Linked DNA regions of Halioglobus japonicus. The protein of the gene in region 1 interacts with the protein of each later gene in a pairwise test. Links are inferred from orthologs where the notes say so. Each region holds a gene or a part of one and is shown on either strand. Other genes may lie near its edges. The genes, in order: secD and pheT.

Region 1 (3,307 bases):
TTCCACAAGGCAGGCTTCGCCACGTATGACGTGCACATGAGCGATATTCTCGGTGGTCGTGTGGGCCTCGCGGACTTCAAGGGCCTGGTGGCCTGCGGCGGTTTCTCCTACGGCGACGTCCTCGGCGCCGGTGAGGGCTGGGCCAAGAGCATTTTGTTCAACGAGGCGGTGCGCGAAGAGTTCAGCGCATTCTTCGATCGCGACGACAGCTTCACGCTGGGGGTGTGTAACGGCTGCCAGATGGTCTCTACCCTGAAAGACCTGATTCCGGGTGCCGGGCACTGGCCGCGCTTTGTGCGCAACCGCTCCGAGCAGTTTGAGGCTCGCCTGGCGCTGGTGCAGGTCCAGGAGAGCCCCTCCATCCTGCTCGACGGCATGGCCGGTTCACATATGCCGATTGCCGTGGCCCACGGCGAAGGTCGCGCCGAATTTGCCGACGCCAACGCGCTGGCGACCTGTGAGAGCAGCGGCACCATTGCCATGCGTTATGTCGAGGGTGATCTGGCGGTAGCCGAGCGCTATCCCGCCAACCCCAACGGCTCGCCCAATGGCATTACCGGCCTGACCAGTGAAGACGGCCGCGCCACCATCATGATGCCGCACCCGGAGCGGGTTTTCCGCACCGTGCAGTATTCCTGGGAGCCCGAGGGCTGGGGTGAAGACGCGGGCTGGCTGCGTCTGTTCCGCAACGCGCGCCGCTGGTTAGGGTAATTTTCCCATTCGCCGGCCCTTGAAGCCCGGGCCGGCGCCCCATCGACTCCATAACGGCCTTTGTGGCAGATGGCCTAACACCTATATAATGTCGCCTTTTTTCGCCGGCTGAACCGGCACATGAAGTGAATACATGCTGAATAAATATCCCCTGTGGAAATACCTGTTGGTACTGTTCGTGGTCGGTTTAGGCCTCGTATACGCAGCCCCCAACCTCTACAAGCCCGACCCTGCGCTGCAGATTACCGGCGAGAGCAGTGCCCAATTGATGGATGAAGACATCATGGGGCGCGCACTCACGGCTCTGGATGAAGCCGGTATCGAGCATTTTGGCGAGTTGATTGATCCCAAGGGGCGCAACGGTCTGGTTCGGCTGCGCGACGCCGAGGAGCAGCTCGTGGCTCAGGCCCGGGTTTCACGGGTATTGGGCGATGGCTTTATTGTCGCGTTGAACCTGGCCCCAACCACGCCGCAGTGGCTCAGCGATATCGGCGCGCAGCCGGTCAAGCTCGGCCTCGACCTGCGTGGTGGCGTGCACTTCAAGCTCGAAGTGGATGTCGATGCCGCGATCGAGCGGCGCATGGAGTACTACCTCAACGCCACCAAACGCGCTCTGCGTGAAGACCGCATCCGCGGCTACGTGAACCTCGATCAGCAGGGCCGCCTGGAAACCAAATTCAAGAGCGAGAGCCTGCGTGAACAGGCCCGCGCCGTCATCGCCGAAAACCACCCCGAGCTGGTGCTGGACCGGGTTGATGAAGAGGGCAGCTGGAATCTCTACGCCAATATGACCGAGGCCTCGCGCAAGGAAATTGCCGATTATGCGGTCAGCCAGAACCTCACCACCCTGCGCAATCGTGTGAACGAGCTGGGTGTATCCGAGCCGCTGGTACAGCGCCAGGGCCAGAACCGCATTGTGGTTGAGTTGGCGGGTATTCAGGACACCGCCGAAGCCAAGCGTATTCTCGGCAAGGTGGCCAACCTGGAATTCCGCATGGTGGCGCGTCTGGAAGCGCCGGCAGCTGACAAGCAGCGGTTTGAATATCGCAGCGCCGATCGCGCCGGTATGAGCGAATGGCTGGAGCGCGACGTAATTCTCACCGGCGAGCGGGTTAGCAATGCCCAGGCCAGCTTTGACCAGAACGGCATGCCCAACGTGCAGATCAGCCTCGACAACGAGGGCGGCACGGCCATGTCACGGGCCACGCGCAACAATATCAAGCGTCGCATGGGCGTCCTGTTTATCGAGCGCAAGTACCGCACTCGTTATGAGATGCAGGAAGACGGCACCGAAATTGCCATCAAAACCCCCTATGATGAAAAGAAACTGCTGACCGCTCCGGTTATTCAGAGCGCCCTGGGTGCCCAGTTCCAGATCACAGGCCTGGACAGCCCCATGGAAGCGGCCGAACTGGCCCTGATGCTGCGCGCCGGTGCACTGGCGGCCCCTATTTCATTTGTTGAAGAGCGTACCGTTGGCCCCTCACTGGGTGCCGAGAACATTCGCCTGGGCGTGAAGTCAGTGCAGATTGGTCTCGCCCTGGTCGTGGTGTTCATGATCCTCTACTACCGTGTATTCGGCGTGGCGGCGGTCATTGCCCTGTCTGCGAACCTGGTGCTGCTCATCGCCTTTATGTCCATTATTGGAGCCACCCTCACACTGCCGGGTATTGCCGGTATCGTGCTGACGGTTGGTATGGCGGTGGACGCCAACGTGCTCATATTCTCGCGAATACGCGAGGAGCTCAGAAATGGGCTATCGCCACAAATGGCCATTCATGCCGGTTACGAGCGTGCCGTCTCCACCATTCTTGACGCCAATATCACCACCCTGATTGTTGCCGTCATTCTGTACGCCGTGGGCACCGGCCCTGTGAAAGGCTTTGCGGTGACCCTGTCTGTGGGTATTGTGACCTCCATGTTCACTGCGATCATGGGTACGCGCGCCATTACCAACCTGATTTACGGCGGCCGCCGTGTCGAGAAGCTGTCCATCGGGGGAGGCGTATAACATGAAGGTCATTAATTTCATGGGCCAGCGCAAACTGGCCATCCTGTTCTCCATCGCACTGCTGGTCACGGCCATTGGTTCACTGGCCACCAAGCAGCTTAACTGGGGCCTGGATTTCACTGGCGGAACGCTGGTAGAAGTGCATTACTCCGAAACCGCAGACCTCACTGCCATCCGCAACACCCTGGAAACGCAAGGGTTCGCCGGCGCGGTGGTAGTCAGCTTCGGCACCGACAAAGACGTGCTCATCCGCCTGCCACAGGGCTATTCGGATAAGCAGGGCGCCGAACTGCTCGGCAAACTGCAGGCGGCCTACGACGGCACGGTTGAGCTGCGCCGCATCGAGTTTGTGGGCCCGCAGGTAGGTGACGAACTCCGCGAGCAGGGTGGCCTGGCTATGCTGTTGGCTCTGGGCCTTGTCATGCTCTACATCGCCTTCCGCTTCCAGTTCAAATTTGCTGTCGGCGCGGTAGTGGCTCTGGTTCACGACGTACTAATCGTGCTGGGCTTCTTCTCGGTCATGGGCATGGAGTTCGACCTCACAGTACTGGCGGCATTGCTGGCGGTAATCGGTTACTCCCTGAA
Region 2 (3,342 bases), 350 kb from region 1 along the record:
GACCTCAAGGGCATTATCGAGCGCTTCCTGCAGGTGTTCTTCGAAAAAGACCTGGAAGTGCGCTTCCGCCCCTCATTCTTCCCGTTCACTGAACCCTCTGCGGAAGTGGATATTCAGTGTGTGAACTGCGGCGGCGAAGGCTGTCGTGTGTGCAGCCATACTGGCTGGCTGGAAGTGCTGGGCTGCGGCATGGTGCATCCGAAAGTACTGGAGTACTCCAACATCGATCCGGAAAAGTATTCCGGCTTCGCCTTCGGCATGGGCGTGGAACGCCTGGCCATGCTGCGCTATGGCGTGAACGATTTGCGCCTGTTCTTCGACAACGATCTGCGATTCCTCGAGCAGTTCTAAGCCACCGTATTCTGGAGTAAGTGAAAAGTGATTATCAGTGAACAGTGGCTGCGCGAATGGGTCAGCCCTGCCATCAATACCGAAGACCTCGCCCACCAAATTACCATGGCGGGCCTGGAAGTAGACGCGATCGACCCCGTGGCCGGTGACTTTTCCGGCGTAGTCGTCGCGGAAATTATCTCTGCGGAGCAACACCCTGACGCAGACAAGCTGCGTGTGTGTGAAGTGAATGCCGGAGGTGAAACAGTACAGATCGTGTGTGGTGCACCGAATGCACGCGCCGGCCTGAAAGCGCCCCTGGCTGCGGTCGGCGGTGTTTTGCCCGGTAACTTCAAGATCAAAAAAGCCAAGCTGCGTGGTGTGGAATCCTTTGGGATGCTCTGCGCCGAGCAGGAACTGGGCCTGTCGGACGAGAGCGATGGCCTGATGGAACTCGCTGCGGACGCGCCGGTAGGTACCGACATTCGCGAGTACCTCGGTCTGGACGACCAGGTGATCGAGATTGGCCTGACCCCCAATCGTGCCGACTGCCTTGGCGTGGCGGGCATTGCCCGTGAAGTGGGCCTGCTCAACGATGTGCCGGTCAACGCCCCCGAGATTAATGCCGTAGCGGCCAGTCACCAGGAGAGCTTCCCGGTAGAACTGGTGGCGCCTGAGCGTTGCGCCCGCTTTGTGAGCCGGGTGATTCGCGGCATCGACGTGAGCAAACCCAGCCCACTGTGGATGCAGGAGAAACTGCGCCGGGTGGGTCTACGCTCAATCGATGCGGTGGTGGATGTGACCAACTACGTCATGATGGAACTCGGCCAGCCCATGCACGCCTTCGACTACAGCAAATTGTCGGGCGGCATTCGCGTGCGCCTGGCAGAGCAGGGCGAGGAGCTAGAGCTGCTCGACGGCCAGACTGTTGAGTTGAACGACGATACCCTGGTGATTGCCGACCACGACAAAGCCGTTGCCATGGCGGGAATTATGGGCGGCCAGGCCACAGCCGTGTCAGACGCCACCACCGACCTGTTCCTGGAAGTGGCCTTCTTCACGCCTGAGCTGATGGCGGGCAAGGCTCGCAATTACGGCCTTCACACCGACGCCTCGCACCGCTTTGAGCGCGGGGTTGATTTCAAGTTGCAGGCCACGGCTATGGAGCGTGCCACGCAACTGCTGCTGGATATTGTCGGCGGCGATGCTGGGCCGCTGTGTGAGGCCGTTAGAGAGGAACATCTGCCAACGCGTCCCGATGTCAGCCTGCGCGCTGCCCGAATCAAGAAAGTACTGGGCTTTGAGATGGACAGTGCCGAGGTCGAGCGGATTCTGTCCGGCTTGGGGCTGGGCGTTACCACGACAGCAGATGGCTGGACTTGCACTGTACCCAGCTGGCGTTTCGATATCGCCATTGAAGCCGACCTGCTCGAAGAGCTGGCGCGCGTGTACGGCTACAACCGCCTGCCGGTCAGCCACATCAAAGCCGATCTTATCTTGCCGGAAAAGACGGAGACTGAGCTCGGTATTCGTGGCCTGCGCCAGCACCTGGCAGCGGCGGGCTACCAGGAAGCGATTACCTACAGCTTTGTCGATCCCAAGTTACAGCAGCTGTTTGATCCCACACTGGACCCTGTGGCCTTGACCAACCCGATCTCGGCGGATATGGCGGTGATGCGCACCAGTCTGTTGCCTGGTTTGCTGACCGCGTTGACGCGCAATACCAAGCGCCAACAGCCCCGCGTGCGTCTGTTCGAGACTGGCCTGCGCTTCCTGCCCGGGAGCGAGGGCCTGGTACAGGTGCCCACCCTGGCCATAGTGATCACGGGCGATCAACTGGAAGAGGGTTGGGCCGAGAAGGCTCGCCCGGTCGACTTCTTCGACCTCAAAGGGGATATCGAGGGCCTGCTGGCACTGACCCGTGCCGCCAACACCTTCGCGTTTGCTCCCGGTCAGCGCGATGCGCTGCACCCCGGCCAGACAGCGCTGATCAGCCGCGGCGGCGAAGCCATTGGTTTCCTCGGTGCCCTGCACCCATCCGTGGCTAAGGAGCTGGGGGTGAGCGGCAGCGTCTACGTAGCCGAAATCACCCTGTCGGCGGTGCTTGAGTCGAAGCTCCCGGCCTTTACCGAGCTGTCCAAATTCCCCGAGGTTCGCCGCGATCTGGCGGTGCTGGTGGACAAGGAAGTGCCAGCCTGTGACATCCTGGCAAATGTTCGAGCGTCAGCGGGCACTTACCTCACAGACTTAACCCTCTTTGATGTGTATGAGGGCAAAGGCATTGATCCTAAACGAAAAAGTCTTGCTTTAGGTTTGACATTCCGGGATTCTTCGCGCACTCTTAGTGACCAGGACGTGAATCTAGCGGTAGAGCAAGTGGTTGATTCGCTGGAAAAAAATTATAAGGCCGAGCTTAGGAACTAGGTAAGGGAACGTGACTGCGCTGACAAAATCTGAAATGGCGGAACGCCTGTTTGAGGAGCTTGGGCTCAACAAACGGGAAGCCAAAGAGATTGTTGAGCTCTTCTTCGAGGAAATCCGCGCGTGCCTCGAAAACAACGAACAGGTGAAGTTGTCGGGTTTCGGCAACTTCGACCTGCGCGACAAGAGCCAGCGCCCCGGACGCAACCCCAAAACCGGCGAGGAGATCCCCATCTCTGCTCGCCGCGTTGTTACCTTCCGCCCTGGGCAAAAGCTGAAAGCCCGAGTAGAAGAGTATGCTGGAACCGAGCAACAACCATGAATTGCCCGCGATCCCGGGGAAGCGTTACTTCACCATTGGCGAAGTAAGCGAACTCTGCGCAGTTAAACCCCATGTGCTGCGTTACTGGGAGCAGGAATTCCCGCAACTGAAACCCGTCAAGCGTCGCGGCAACCGCCGCTACTATCAGCGCGACGACGTCCTCACCATCCGCCAAATTCGCAGCCTGTTGTACGATCAGGGCTACACCATTGGCGGTGCCCGTCAGCGCATGACCGACGAAGATGACGGTGCCGCCGGCCCCGAAATCC

What was found.
Region 2: the proteins of secD (region 1) and pheT interact in binary tests that used the Escherichia coli proteins (3 or more experiments, as listed by UniProt). The link is inferred for Halioglobus japonicus from one-to-one orthologs.

What each region holds. Positions count from the first base shown.
Region 1 is NZ_CP019450.1:3,610,854-3,614,160, reverse strand. The notes cover bases 295-3,283. They hold secD (protein translocase subunit SecD), read left to right. Parts: upstream 295-844; coding sequence 845-2,722; downstream 2,723-3,283. Other genes in these bases: secF (protein translocase subunit SecF), read left to right, coding at 2,724-3,283; purL (phosphoribosylformylglycinamidine synthase), read left to right, coding at 295-711. Also shown: more of purL, read left to right, coding at 1-294; more of secF, read left to right, coding at 3,284-3,307. UniProt on the Escherichia coli protein: Part of the Sec protein translocase complex. Interacts with the SecYEG preprotein conducting channel. SecDF uses the proton motive force (PMF) to complete protein translocation after the ATP-dependent function of SecA.
Region 2 is NZ_CP019450.1:3,255,960-3,259,301, reverse strand. Bases 43-3,066 are described here. They hold pheT (phenylalanine--tRNA ligase subunit beta), read left to right. Parts: upstream 43-378; coding sequence 379-2,754; downstream 2,755-3,066. Other genes in these bases: BST95_RS15355 (MerR family transcriptional regulator), read left to right, coding at 3,048-3,066; ihfA (integration host factor subunit alpha), read left to right, coding at 2,765-3,066; pheS (phenylalanine--tRNA ligase subunit alpha), read left to right, coding at 43-351. Outside these bases: more of pheS, read left to right, coding at 1-42; more of ihfA, read left to right, coding at 3,067-3,073; more of BST95_RS15355, read left to right, coding at 3,067-3,342.